DNA from 3 places in the Lysinibacillus sp. G1-3 genome. Region 2 is predicted to be linked to each of the others. Evidence: predicted binding sites of a transcription regulator. Region 2 holds the regulator's gene; each other region holds the start of a gene.
The links. The regulator CtsR, encoded in region 2, represses protease genes until heat stress. The targets are predictions, from matches to a motif close to ATGGTCAATAAAGGTCAAACA.
Positions count from the first base shown of each region.

Region 1 (4,804 bases), on a different contig from region 2:
ATTTCGAATCAACGCCTTCCTCGGCCGTTACAAGGCTATTGTATTTTGGTATAAATAGTAAGGACATTACAACTAAAATAATAACGATAATTCCGATAGGTCCAAATATTTTTTTCAACTTTAAAACCACCTTCGCTTTCTTTTAGCTATCATTCAAAATCAGAAATACTATTTATTTTGATGATGAGCCATTCTTTTCATTACCACTAATGTGCAACAAAAAAAACATCTCTATTCTACATATAAGCAAACGCATCAATACCGTATGAAATTTGTCTAACGTGCCATACTTAATATGTAACAAAACTATGATATATAGGAGGCGCTTTTTTTGACACAATCGTTTCAAAATGAATCATCAAACCAAACATCATTCAACCAGCAACAAAGCCTAAATCATGGTGGACATGAGGTAATGGACATGCATGAAACAATTGGCGAAATCATTGCTGGAATGAATCAATCCATCTTTTTACGTCAACATGTTAAGGATCCGGAGTTACTTAGCATTTTGGATCGCCAATATAATTTCACATTAGGTATGTATAACACAATTGTGGAATCATTTAAAACAGGGCATGATCCTACTGTACCTACAGGACGCTATCAAATGGAGACAGGAAATGATTTTAAATATGGATTAAATCCTGGCCAACCTAAAAAGCCTATGCAAAATGCAAGCGAGCTCAACGACGAAGCAATTTCTGGCTTCCTATTAGGTGCTCAAAAAGGGGCAGCAAAATGTATGACTGCTGCCGCAACTGAAACTACAAACCCTGTAGTTCGACGAGTTGTCGCTGATAGTATTCCCAACTGCATTGAAATGGCATACGAATTATCTATTTACCAAAATATGCATGGCTACTATCAAGTACCACAATATTCTCAACAAGATATGCACACGATGCTTAATTCGTTCGACACAACAACAAATCCCCTACATTAATAATAAAAAAACAAGAGCAGCCCCATATGTGATGTATCATCACAAGGGGCTGCTCTTATTTAATGAACTATAAATTTTCCTCGCTCGTTTTGCGGACTACAAAAAGCTTCTCTCTTCAACCACTAGCCAACACGATCTCTAACTCCACGGTCAAAACCCATTGCACATGTTACTTTTTTGCAAAAAAAAAGAATCCCCTCAGATAGGATTCTTTTTTTCGACTAGTATAACTAGTCTTCACGTACAGTATGTTCACTAAAAAATAATTTGGAGTTGTTGCTTTTTTGAAGGTTTGAAAGGAACAGATACGGGAATAATGCCTACTAGGTAATATTCCCATTAATTTCCCTCTCTTTCTCCTCTAAGCAGGCTGCTAAACTACTTATTAGGAGAATTCGAGTTATAAAAATATATTAAATAATCAGTAAAATGGCGCCCTCGGAGGGAATCGAACCCCCAGTGCAAGAACCGGAATCTTACGTGTTATCCATTACACCACGAGGGCAATTGAGCACAAAAAAAAAGTACCCACTAGGCTTAACAAAAAGCATGATGTAGATAATCCTCATTTGAAGCATACCTGACAAAATAGTGTACTGTACTTTAACTTATGACCTTATTCATTATACAAACGTATTGCTCATAATTCAACTATAGAATGTAAAACATTTAAACTTTTTTTATCTTCATACAGTAAGTGTCAAAATACCTAGTAAATAAAATGTAGCCACCAATGTACGTCACGCATTAGAAAGGAATTTAATGTACGGGCTTCAGGCGCATCATTTATCTACGTAAAGGTAAAATTATTTTAATTTATTTCACTTTAACAGGGTTAATATTTGACCTTCCCTGACTATAATGTGTATGATAAGGATACAGCTGAATACGATGGAAGTTTTCAGCAAAAGTATTCGAATTTAGTTTTCTAAGGAGGATTTAACATGAATTTAATTCCTACAGTTATTGAACAAACAAGTCGTGGTGAACGTGCGTACGACATCTATTCACGACTACTAAAAGACCGTATTATCCTATTAGGAAGTGCAATTGACGACAACGTTGCTAACTCAATTGTTGCTCAACTCCTATTCCTACAAGCAGAAGATCCAGATAAAGATATCTTTCTTTATATTAACTCACCAGGTGGATCAATTACTGCCGGCATGGCAATTTATGACACAATGCAAATTATCAAGCCACAAGTACAAACAATTTGTATCGGTATGGCTGCATCTATGGGTGCTTTCCTACTTGCAGCTGGTGAACCAGGCAAACGTTTCGCATTACCGAATGCTGAAGTAATGATTCACCAACCACTAGGCGGTGCACAAGGTCAGGCAACTGAAATCGAAATCGCTGCAAAACGTATTTTATTCTTACGTGAAAAATTAAACGGTATTTTATCAGAACGTACAGGTCAACCACTTGAAGTCATTGCAAGAGATACAGACCGCGATAACTTCATGACTGCTGAGCGCGCAAAAGAGTACGGCTTAATCGACCAAATTATGGATCGCAACGACCGTAAATAAAAAAGACGAAAGGCATCTAAGGTTTATTCCTGAGATGTCTTTTTTGTTTGCTTTGATGGGTCTACCCTGATTCGGTCTTCTTTCCGTCGCTTTGGATCTTCTATCCACGATTTTGTCGTTTCTATCCACGACTTCAGTACTTCTATCCGTCGCGGTCTTTTCTTCCGTCGCTTTGACCTTTCTATCCGTCGCTTCGGTATTGCTTTCCGTCACTTCAGCTTTTCCATCCGTCGCTTTACCCTTTCTTTCCGTCACCCCGCACTTTCCATCCGTCAGCCTCTTCTTTCCGTCGCCTTATCTTTTCTTTCCGCCACTTCACCCTTTCTCCCATCGCTTCGACTTCGACTCTACTCCCTATCACTTCAATCTTCCTATCCCTCCCGTCGACGATCGATACAGGATAACATTGGCCTTCATTTTAAGTTGTACAAATATCCAACAAAAATAGGACTTACTTTTTCAATATGAAAGCGCAAAAAAACTGCCCAATATGTAAGTTTTACCTCTTGGACAGTTTCTGCATTATGCGTTTTATTAATCTTCTTTTTCAATTAGAGCTGCTAATGCTGTAACCGCTTGCTCAGCATCGTTACCATCACCGCTAAGGACAACTTCTGTTCCTTTTGCAATGGCTAAGCTCATAACACCCATAATGGATTTAGCATTTACTTTTTTCTCGTCTTTCTCAAGAAAGATATCTGCGCTAAAGCGATTTGCTTCTTGTACAAATAGCGCTGCTTGTCTAGCTTGTAGTCCTAATTTTAATTTTACATGGACTCTTCTCTCGGTCATTCTTAAAACTCCCCTTTACTACCGTTCATCTTATTATTTTTATCTTACCTTACTTACTAGCAAAAGAACAACACGTACCTGAAAAGTATGAAAATTTAGCCACCAATTTTTTCGCCACTTCTTAATGCATCGGCAATCTCATCAATTTTACGTAATCGATGATTGACACCTGATTTACTAACCGTTCCACTTGATACCATTTCACCAAGTTCTTTCAGTGTTACATCTTGATATTCTACTCGTAATCGCGCTATTTCACGAAGTTTTTCTGGTAATTGATCGAGACCTATTGAATTTTCAATAAATCGGATGTTCTCTACTTGACGTAATGCGGCACCTATTGTTTTATTTAAGTTCGCTGTTTCACAGTTAACAATGCGATTAACACTATTTCTCATATCTCGTAATATGCGGACGTCTTCGAACTTCATCATTGCTTGATGAGCTCCAACAATATTAAGGAAATCGGAAATTTTTTCAGCTTCTTTTAAATAAGTTACAAAGCCTTTTTTTCGTTCAATTGTTTTTGCATTTAGCTCAAATTCATTCATCAAATCCATTAAAGCCTCGCCATGTTCTTTATATAATGAATAAATTTCTAAATGGTAGGCTGATGTTTCTGGATTGTTGACCGAACCTCCAGCTAAAAATGCTCCTCGTAAATATGCTCTTTTTTGGCCACCCTTTTTAATGAGCTCCCGAGAAATAGTATGATTAAATTGAAAGTCGTCTGAGATGATTTCTAAATCAATTAGTAGCTCACGCGCACCTTCTCTAACACGGCAAATGTATACGTTATTTTTTTTCAAACGCATTTTTTTTCTAACAAGCAACTCTACATTATATGGATATAGCTTTTTCATAATCGTATAAAGTCTTCTTGCGATTGCAGCGTTTTCGGTTTGTACGTCTAAGCTTAACTGCTTATTAGCGAAAGATAATGAACCATTCATACGAATTAGGGCAGATACTTCTGCTTTCATACAATGATTGTCCGCTTCTATTTGAGTTAATTCCTTTTTCGTTTCAGAAGCAAAAGACATATCACGCCCTCCTTTCAACCTTTTGTTCTATGTATATGCCATCTTATCATATACAATAAGCGCTTTATAATTCACTAACTTTTTGCCTCATAGATTTTTGCATAATCTACAAGCCATTCCGCAACATTTGCCGCATTATGACGAACCGTTCCATCAGGACGAATCGTGGCAATATCTCGTTGAATAACCTCTAATCGCATACTTTCGAGCTTGGCAACGTCGAACGTTACCGGCTCAGCACACTCTTCCTTATAAAGCTCTTTTACAGGATGAGGAAGCTTTACATCATTTACTAAAATAGAATCAATGAAGGCGTCTCCAACATGGTCATATATAGCTTTCACATGATCACCTGCTGTATAGGAAATGGTTTCACCTTTTTGAGTCATTAAATTACAAACGTAAATTTTTCTTCCTTTTGCCTTTACAACAGCTTCTCCAATTTCTTTTACAAGAAGATTTGGAATTATACTCGTATATAAACTTCC
Region 1 covers NZ_JBWHYQ010000017.1:4,917-9,720, forward strand. The annotation lists gene ACVYAD_RS17915 (LemA family protein) at 1-118, opposite strand, end outside; gene ACVYAD_RS17920 (spore coat protein) at 332-946, shown strand; tRNA gene ACVYAD_RS17925 (tRNA-Arg) at 1,377-1,451, opposite strand; gene clpP (ATP-dependent Clp endopeptidase proteolytic subunit ClpP) at 1,891-2,481, shown strand; gene ACVYAD_RS17935 (hypothetical protein) at 2,443-2,736, opposite strand; gene ACVYAD_RS17940 (HPr family phosphocarrier protein) at 3,016-3,273, opposite strand; gene whiA (DNA-binding protein WhiA) at 3,369-4,316, opposite strand; gene ACVYAD_RS17950 (gluconeogenesis factor YvcK family protein) at 4,391-4,804, opposite strand, start outside.
Region 1: the regulator CtsR is predicted to act here: its motif matches at 1,786-1,806, upstream of clpP (ATP-dependent Clp endopeptidase proteolytic subunit ClpP).

Region 2 (4,804 bases):
CTAAGGTGCCTTTAGCTTGTCGATAAATGAATAAATGGCATACTTTTATGTTTTAAATAAATTGAACCAGCCTTTAAGTTTAAAGATTGCCAGCATGAATAATGCGATAAAAATCATAATTCCAAGTACGATAAAGTAGCTATACTTCCCATGTAGCTCGGGCATATGGTCAAAATTCATTCCATAAACACCTGCAATAAATGTTAGGGGAATAAAGATAGTTGAAACAATTGTTAAGGTCATCATAATGCCATTCATGTGAGTAGAGCTCATCGCCATATAACTATCACGCATATCAGCAGTGAGCTCGCGGTTAGATTCGATCATTTCGGTGAGTTTTAGCAGATGGTCGTAAATATCTCCGAAATAAGCTCGTTCTGATTTATTAAGTGAAAATCGGTATGAGTTAAGGATGCGATATAATAAATCACGCATTGGTAAAATGGTGCGTCTTAAATCGAGCAAATCACTACGGAATTCAAATACAATTTTCATGGCATTAGGGTTACTTTGATAGGTAAGCTCATCTTCAAGTGTATTTAAATGATCCTCAATTTTATAGACAAGTGGGAAATAGTTATCAACAATTTTATCGATTACCTGGTACGTTAAATATACTGTGCCACGTTCCCAATTCTTTGGCTGTTTTTCTAACATCATTTGTACTCGATCTATTTCCGGTGCTACATTTTTGTGGAACGTAACAATAAATTTATTAGAAACAAAAATATTTACTTCCTCAGCTGTTAATTCTTCGTTCATCCTTTGAATAACAAAGAAATGGAAATCATCATAAAAATCGAGCTTTGGCCGCTGTAAACGCATTAAACAATCTTCTATAGCGAGTGGATGGAAATGGAAAAACGAATCTAACAATAGTTCTTCCTCATCGGTCGGACAATTAAAATCGACCCAGTACCATTCAAATTCGTTTTTGTGTATATCTTCAAGCGGAAAGTCCTTTATAAGTTTTTGATCTTTTGTAATTCCAATAGTGCGTATCACAGCATTCACCTCAATTCTTTTAATTCTATCCTAACAGGTGTATTGATCTTCACAAGGAATAATTTTAGACGCTTTCTTTATAACATATCCAACCACCAAATAAAGTAGTGGCAAAGAATCTAGATGGTTTTGTAAAGCCTGCCTGCTGTAATAGTGCTAATATGTCCTCTTCACACATAAATGAAAGAGAACGGATGGATTTCTCCATTTCCGCTACGTCTGATGGTGATAGCTTTGTATGCTGTAGCCAATAAGCGCGCCATAAATCAAATTGTAGCTCGGTTTCTAAAGTACCCGGCTGCCCGTATTTTGAGACGAGCACAAATGGAGCACCAGGCTTTAAATTATTGGCTATTTTTTTTAATGTTGCAAGCTTCTCTTGATCATCTTGTATAAAGTGAAGCACTAGTACACAGCTTGCCGCATCAAATTTTACTGAAGGTAGCTTAGTATCCAGTATAGTTCCTTGATATAAAGAAATATTATTAGGTAGAGACTTTAAACGTTCGCCAGCAATTTGTAGCATCGCTTCTGATGGATCGATGCCAACAAATGACCAATGGGGTCTTTTCTCGGCGAGCTGTAAAATTTCATTACCGCTTCCGGAGCCAACTACTAAAAATTCAGCGTTTTCAGGTAATGCAAATTGATAAAAGGTTTGTGTTAAACGTAGCATTGCATCGTAGCTAGGTAGCGTGCGACGAATACCTTTTTCATATTCATTTGCAAGTGTGTTATTAAATTCCATCGAGTATCACATGCCTTTCAAAAAAATTTTATAAATCCAATTTAAAATTGAAACTATTTAAGGTGTATTTCCGTAAAAAATAGTACATAAAATAAAAAAATTATATGGAAGGGTTGATATAAATGGAAACTAAATGGTCTAAGGTAATCATACACGCAAGTGCATTTTTTGCGCCATGGTTAGTACCTATTATATTTTTCTTAATTAGTTCGGAGGAAGAGGTAAAGAGCATTTCTGTGCAAGCCTTGCTGTTCCAAGTAGTGATGATAGTTTTACTTACAATTTCTGGTATTTTTAGCTTCCTACTCATTGGTATACCGTTCTTAATTGTTTTTGGGATTATGTATTTTATCGCGCCAATTATCGGTATTGTGAAGGCTCTATCTGATGAGTCTTGGCGCTATCCAATTGTTGGTCGCTGGGTATAATTTTTATAGACGCAAGTATATGCTAGTTGCATATGCTTGCGTTTTTTCTTTTGCCAATAAGGGTATCTTATAGCTAAAGCACTCGGCGGATTTTTTTTCTGTGTGCGAAATAATTGCAATTATTTTCAAGCGTTTTGTATAATATACTCAAAGAAAGTCAAAGATAGTCAAAGTCAGTGTAGTAAGCGAGGTGTATTCCTAAAATGCGTAATATATCAGACATCATAGAAGGCTACTTAAAGCAAGTACTTGAATTAGGTGGAGAAGGGCATATTGAAATAAAACGTAGTGAAATTGCAGATAAATTTCAGTGCGTGCCCTCACAAATAAATTATGTAATTAATACAAGATTTACCGCCGAACGAGGTTACCTTGTTGAAAGCAAACGTGGTGGTGGTGGATACATTCGAATTTTACGTGTCCGCGCGAATTCACAAATTGATCTAATCGAGGATGTCCTCAGGCAAATTGAAGGTGGGGCATCGCAAATAATGGCAGAAGATTTAGTTTATCGACTAATTGATGAGCAGGTAATTTCAAGGCGAGAAGCGAACATAATATTAGCAGCAGTTGATCGCTCAACTATTGATTTGCAACTCCCGTTACGGGATCATATTCGAGCAAAAATTTTACGAGCGATGCTAACAACGATTAAATATGAACAGCAAAAATAAAAGAGGTGATGGAAATGATTTGCGAACATTGTAAGCAGCGTAATGCGACGGTTACTGTAACACAAGTTCAAAGTGGTCAAAAGGTGGAGCACCATTATTGTGACGTCTGCGCCTCGCAGTTCCATCCATTTCATGCTGAATTTAAGCAAGAGCCAGTATCTATTCAACAGCTATTATCCAATTGGTTTGGCTCACCTACATGGCAGCAACAAAAAGTGGGTGAAAAGCAGCAAGCACCACCGCAACCGCAAACATGTCCACAATGTGGATTTACGTATAAACGGTTTTTAAAAGAAGGTAAATTTGGATGCCCTAGCTGCTATGATACCTTTAGTGAGCACTTACCGAAGCTCTTTAATCGTATACAGGCTGGACCTCAACATATAGGGAAAATGCCCGGCGCTCGAAGCAATGTTTATGTCATCAAAAAGCAAATTGAGGATATTCGTAAACGTATGAAGATGGCTGTAGATAAAGAACATTTTGAAGAGGCAGCAAAGCTTCGTGATGAAGTGAAGGAACTTGAGAAACAGGTACAATTTGAAGGTGGTGATGTGTCGTGATGATTGAATCGTTTTTAGAGCGTGCTACACCAACATGGATGAGTGTGGAGGACGATTATTCAGATATTGTCATTAGTACACGCATCCGCCTTGCTCGAAATTTAGATGGATATCGTTTTCCGTTATCCTTTACAGAGGATGAAGCATTACATGTAGAACGGGCAGTTACACATGCAATAAAGGACAGTACAGAACTTCAAGAAAATTTTTCATATTTTGCTATTAAGGATTTAACACTTTTACAACGTCAAATACTTGTAGAAAAACATTTAATTAGTCCTCAGCTTGCAAAAAAAGAGCAAGTTGGTTCCATGCTCTTATCGGATGACGAATCAATTAGCATTATGGTGAACGAAGAAGACCATTTACGCATTCAATGTATGACAGCGAGTTTTCAACTTCAAAAGGCATACGAGCAGGCCAATAAAATTGATCGTACCTTAGAGAAAGCTCTGCCTTATGCATTCCGAGATACATTTGGTTATTTAACAAGTTGCCCAACAAATATTGGTACTGGTTTACGAGCATCTGTTATGATGCACCTGCCAGCCCTTACACTTACGGGTCAGATGAATCAAATCATTAATGCAATGACACGATTAGGAATGACGGTAAGAGGAATATATGGGGAAGGTAGCGAAAATATAGGTAATGTTTACCAAGTGTCAAATCAGATTACACTAGGAAAAACAGAGGATGACATTTTAGCGGACATCCAAAGTGTTGCTGAAAAAATAATTCAAAAAGAACGACATGCAAGAGGCAAGTTAATGGAAAAAGCAGAGCTTGCCCTAGAAGATCGTGTGTACCGTGCTTTAGGTACGTTAACATATGCTCGGGTTTTAACGAGTGAGGAAGCTGCTACCTGTCTATCCAATGTTCGTTTAGGAGTAGATTTACAGTTAATTGAAGGTATTAAAGCGACCAAATTAAACGAATGTGTAGTCAGTATGCAACCTGGTTTTTTACAGAATTATGCAGGCGACGTTTTGCCGCCTGCTGAGCGAGATCGCGTACGAGCTGAAATGCTTCGTGAGGCACTATCTCAAGAAAGTATGAGTAAGCCTATTATTCGGGGAAAAGGAGAGGATTCATTTGATGTTTAATCGTTTTACACAACGCGCGCAAAAAGTATTACAGCTTGCACAAGAAGAGGCGATTCGTTGGAAGCACGAATCAATTGGAACAGAGCATATTCTATTAGGGCTTATCCGCGAAGGTGGCGGTATTGCTGCAAAAGCATTAGAAGCCATTGATATTAGCCCTCAAATGATTGAAGCGGGTATTGAAGAGCTTGTAGGGAAGGGGAAAGAGGATGTTGGCCCAATTGTCCACTACACACCTCGAGCTAAAAAAGTAATAGAGCTATCAGTCGATGAATCACGT
Region 2 covers NZ_JBWHYQ010000010.1:63,414-68,217, reverse strand. The annotation lists gene corA (magnesium/cobalt transporter CorA) at 46-1,005, opposite strand; gene ACVYAD_RS12200 (class I SAM-dependent methyltransferase) at 1,070-1,753, opposite strand; gene ACVYAD_RS12195 (DUF4870 domain-containing protein) at 1,876-2,181, shown strand; gene ACVYAD_RS12190 (CtsR family transcriptional regulator) at 2,385-2,855, shown strand; gene ACVYAD_RS12185 (UvrB/UvrC motif-containing protein) at 2,870-3,418, shown strand; gene ACVYAD_RS12180 (protein arginine kinase) at 3,415-4,524, shown strand; gene ACVYAD_RS12175 (ATP-dependent Clp protease ATP-binding subunit) at 4,514-4,804, shown strand, end outside.

Region 3 (4,804 bases), on a different contig from region 2:
TCGAAGCAATTCTTTTGCAACCGCAGTTTCAATATATCGTTGTACGAAGCGTTTTAATGGTCTTGCGCCGAACTGAGCATCTGCTCCTTGTTCTACAACCCAATCAACTACATTTTGTTCTACTTGTAAAGTAATGTCTTGCTCTGCAACTCGTTTGACAAGCTGTTCGATATATTTCCATGCAATGGCTGTAAAATGCTCATCTGATAGTGCATGGAACATAATAATATCATCCATACGATTTAACAGCTCTGGTTTAAAATGTTGACGCAGTGCAGCCATCACTAAATCCTCAACAGCAACATCGTCTTCTTTTGCTTCCATTAAATAGCTTGAGCCAATGTTAGAAGTTAAAATGACCACTGTGTTCGTAAAGTTAACCATACGCCCCTGGCTATCAGTAATGCGACCATCATCTAAAATTTGTAGTAAAATATTTGCGACATCCGGATGGGCCTTTTCAATTTCATCTAATAATACAACTGAATACGGATTTCGGCGAACAGCTTCTGTTAATTGCCCACCTTCCTCATAGCCAACATAGCCTGGAGGTGCCCCTACAAGACGCGATACACTATGTTTCTCCATATATTCACTCATATCAATGCGAATAAAATGATCCTCAGAATCAAACAATTGTGCCGCTAGTGCCTTCGCAAGCTCTGTTTTACCAACACCCGTTGGTCCTAGGAATAAAAAGCTACCAATTGGTCGATGCGGATCTTTTATACCTGCTCGAGCACGCCATACCGCTTCTGTAACAAGTTGTACTGCATTATCTTGTCCGATTACACGCTCATGCAAAGTATCTTTTAAGCGCAATAATTTTTCTCGCTCACCTTCTACTAATTTCGTCACTGGTATTCCTGTCCAGCGCGAAACGATTGATGCAATTTCATCAGCTGTTACCTCTTCACGCAAAATACGTGATTCCGTACCATTTTCTAATTGTTTTTCCATCTCTTGAATGTCCTTTTCAAGTGTAGGAATTTTCCCATGACGTAGTTCAGCTGCTTTATTTAAATCATATTTACTTTCTGCTTCATCTAAGTCACGGCGGTATTTATCAAGTTTTTCACGTTTTTTCTGAATGCCGTGTAACGCTTCTTTTTCGGTTTCCCATTGTTTACGCATGCCCTCAGAGGATTCTTTGAGCTTTGTTAATTCCTCACTGAGTTGCTCTAGACGTTTTTTACTCGCCTCGTCTTTTTCATTACGCAATGCTTGCTCCTCAATTTCAAGTTGCATAATACGGCGCGTTACCGCATCCAATTCCTGTGGCATGGAATCAATTTCTGTTCGAATCATCGCACATGCTTCATCGATTAAATCGATTGCCTTATCTGGTAAGAAACGCTCTGTAATATAGCGATTTGAAAGCCCCGCTGCCGCTACGATCGCACGGTCATGAATACGTACCGCATGATGCAACTCAAAGCGCTCTTTCAAGCCTCGTAAAATGGAAACTGTATCTTCAATAGACGGCTCTCGTACAAGCACCTGCTGGAAACGACGCTCTAAAGCAGGATCTTTTTCAATATACATACGGTATTCATCTAATGTTGTAGCCCCGATACAATGTAGCTCACCTCGTGCAAGCATTGGTTTTAGCATATTCCCAGCATCCATTGCACCATCCGTTTTACCCGCACCAACAATTGTATGAATTTCATCGATAAATAAAATGATACGTCCCTCTGATTCTTTTACTTCTTTTAATACACCTTTCAAGCGCTCTTCAAATTGGCCGCGATAACTAGCACCAGCTATTAAAGCACTCATATCCAACTCATACAGTACGCAATCTTTTAACCCCTCAGGAACATCGCCCTTTACTATACGTTGAGCTAACCCTTCTACAATAGCTGTTTTACCAACCCCAGGCTCCCCTATTAAGACAGGATTATTTTTCGTTTTGCGTGTTAAAATACGAATGACATTACGAATTTCTTCGTCACGACCGATAACCGGATCCATTTTACCGTTTTTAACTTCTTCTATTAAATTACGTCCAAATTGTTCTAATGGTTTTTTGTCATTTGTTTGTTGAAATTGCATATTTAGCACTCCTTTTTAATAATGTTAAGCGGAATCCCGTTTGCCATTCTATTTCACAGAAAATGTTTGACCTTTTTTGACTAACTTTATTTTACAACACTCGACAAATCAGAGCAAAGAATTAGCCCTAAAAATTCTTCACTTATTACTGGAAAATTACGTTATAATGAAATTGTATTTCTTAAATTTAGTAAATTGCTCACCTAATTTTGTAATAATTAAACAATTTTTACAAAAAAGAAAGAGATGTGTTAAAGAAATGACTATTATGGATAATATACAAGAGAAATTTCACGATCTTTTTCAAAAGCACGGTGTTTTTATTAAAGTGAATAAGGATAGTAAAATCTTTTTAGAGGGCGAACGTGCGAAAGAAATTTATTATATAAAAACAGGAGCTATCTCGATTAGTCAGGAAACGGAGAATGGGAAGGAATTAACCATTCGTATTTGTGGTCCAGATAGCATCATTGGAGAAAGCTCATTATTTTGCAACTTTACGTATAATTCGATGACCGCTAAAGTACTAGAGCCCTCCAGTTTATATGTTCTTAGCCTCGAAACATTAGAACTTTTACTAGTGGAACAACCTATTTTAATGGTGGAATATATGAAGTGGTTGCAAACAGAAAATTTAAAGCATCAAAGCCGTTTGCGTGATTTGATTTTAAATGGGAAAAAGGGCGCTTTATTTTCAACGCTTATCCGTCTTTCCAATACTTATGGGAAGCCGTTAGAAAATGACACTATTTATATTGACTTTCCGTTAACACATACAGAGATCGCTAATTTATGTGCGACGAGTCGAGAGATGATTAATCGCATGCTGAATGACTTAAAGAAGCACAATATTATATCTTTTGAAAAAGGTTATATAACCATTCACGATCTACAATTTTTAAAGGATGAAATCGCCTGTGAAAATTGCCCGTTACAAATATGTCGTATTGATTAATACACTTACATACGAAATCCCCGCTTATGAGTTATAAGCGGGGATTCTGTGTTCTATTGAAATAATTATGGCTCTTTTGCAAAGCTAGGGGTTGATTTCCGCTCCAGGCTACTCGCTTTCCTGTGGGCGAGCGTCGAGCCGCTTCCTTCGCTCCGCTCAGTCCAGGGTCTCGCCTGTCTCGCTTTTCCACGGGAGTCGAGTAGCCTTCCACTCCAATCAGCGATAGCGTAGAACTTTTATAAATTTTATATGTATTTCAAAATTGGACACTATGACGACGCATCATAATTGAACAACTTATAGCAATAACGCGATTGTATATCTTCGTTTTCCGCAGACAAACCCTTTTGCTAAAGTAGTGTTTTTGTTCATTGGAAGCTGGATGTCGATAAAAATGAATAGAAGGGTGATGAAAAGTGAAAGTTTATCGATAAAATTTAAAAGTTTGGCGATAATTCCAGAAAGTGTTTCGATAAAACTAAAAAGTTGGAATCATTTTGTTAAAACGTATGCTATGTGAATCAATTGATTGGAGTGGAGACTGGGCGACTCCTTGGGGATCAGCAATAGAGGAACTGAGGCTAAAAGCATCACATCCTGTGATAACGCCTCCGTGACCAACATCGTGTTGGCCCGAGACCCTGGAGCGAGCACCGCGAGTGAAGCGGCTCATCGGACGCCCCCAGGAAGCTTTGCTCTGTGCGAAAGCGTAGTGCTAACGTAGCGGCAGCAAATGTTTTATCTGTGCGAAAGCGTAGCGACAGCAACAACAGATGTTTTCTGTAGCGAAAGCAAAGCGGCAGCTACAAAGCGCCCAATCGGAACGGAAATCAACCACTCATTTTGCCAAAGAACCCTTTATATAACACCATAATTTTTTGACACAATAGTTTTAAACAGCAAAAATCCCCGCTTAGAGTTATAAGCAGGGATTTTTTATTGTGCATTAAGCAGAGTTAGCGTACACCTAATGCCATTTTTGCATAGCGTGACATTCTATCTTTTGACCAAGGTGGATTCCATACAATATTTACATTTGTACTTTTTACCTCTGGAAGCTCACCTAATGCTGTATTCACTTGATCAACAATAACAGGTCCCATTGGGCAGCCCATAGACGTTAACGTCATTGTAACGGTTGCTGCGCCCTCTTCATCTAACTCTACATCATATACTAAACCTAAGTTGACGATATCAATACCAAGCTCAGGGTCAATTACATTTTCTAATGCACCGAACATGCTGTCTTTCATATCTTGATCCATCTGTATTTCTCCTTTCGTCACAGTGTTAACTTAATCATAGCAGATGCATCTTATTATGCCAAATGCTGTGCAAGCCATTCAGTTGCTGCTAACATACCATCACGTGAGACAGCATGACCAGCTTTCTTATTAGCTAAAAATTTCAAGTTTTCTGGATTCGTTTCATAATATTTACGTAAAGTTAAATAAAAATCATATGTTTCCTTGAAAGGTACAGTTTTATCTAATTCCCCATGCCAAAATAGGACAGGTCGTTCTGCAAATTTGTCTGGTGTTAGGCTCACATCATATTTAGCTAGAAGCTCATTCGTTTGTTGTACTTCTTCTTCAGACATTGGCAAATTCACACCTTTTTTTGCGAATTGCTGTAATTGATACTCCGCTAATTTAGTGAAACTTGGTGCACCCATACAAACTGCTGCTGTCTTGATCCAATCATAGCGCTTTAAACAGCCTGATGTGACAATACCACCCATTGATGTACCAGAAATGCCAATTTTATCATTCAGTAATAATTTTTTATTCT
Region 3 covers NZ_JBWHYQ010000007.1:118,805-123,608, reverse strand. The annotation lists gene ACVYAD_RS08935 (ATP-dependent Clp protease ATP-binding subunit) at 1-2,058, opposite strand, end outside; gene ACVYAD_RS08930 (Crp/Fnr family transcriptional regulator) at 2,327-3,013, shown strand; gene ACVYAD_RS08925 (metal-sulfur cluster assembly factor) at 3,970-4,278, opposite strand; gene ACVYAD_RS08920 (prolyl oligopeptidase family serine peptidase) at 4,332-4,804, opposite strand, start outside.
Region 3: the regulator CtsR is predicted to act here: its motif matches at 2,122-2,142, upstream of ACVYAD_RS08935 (ATP-dependent Clp protease ATP-binding subunit).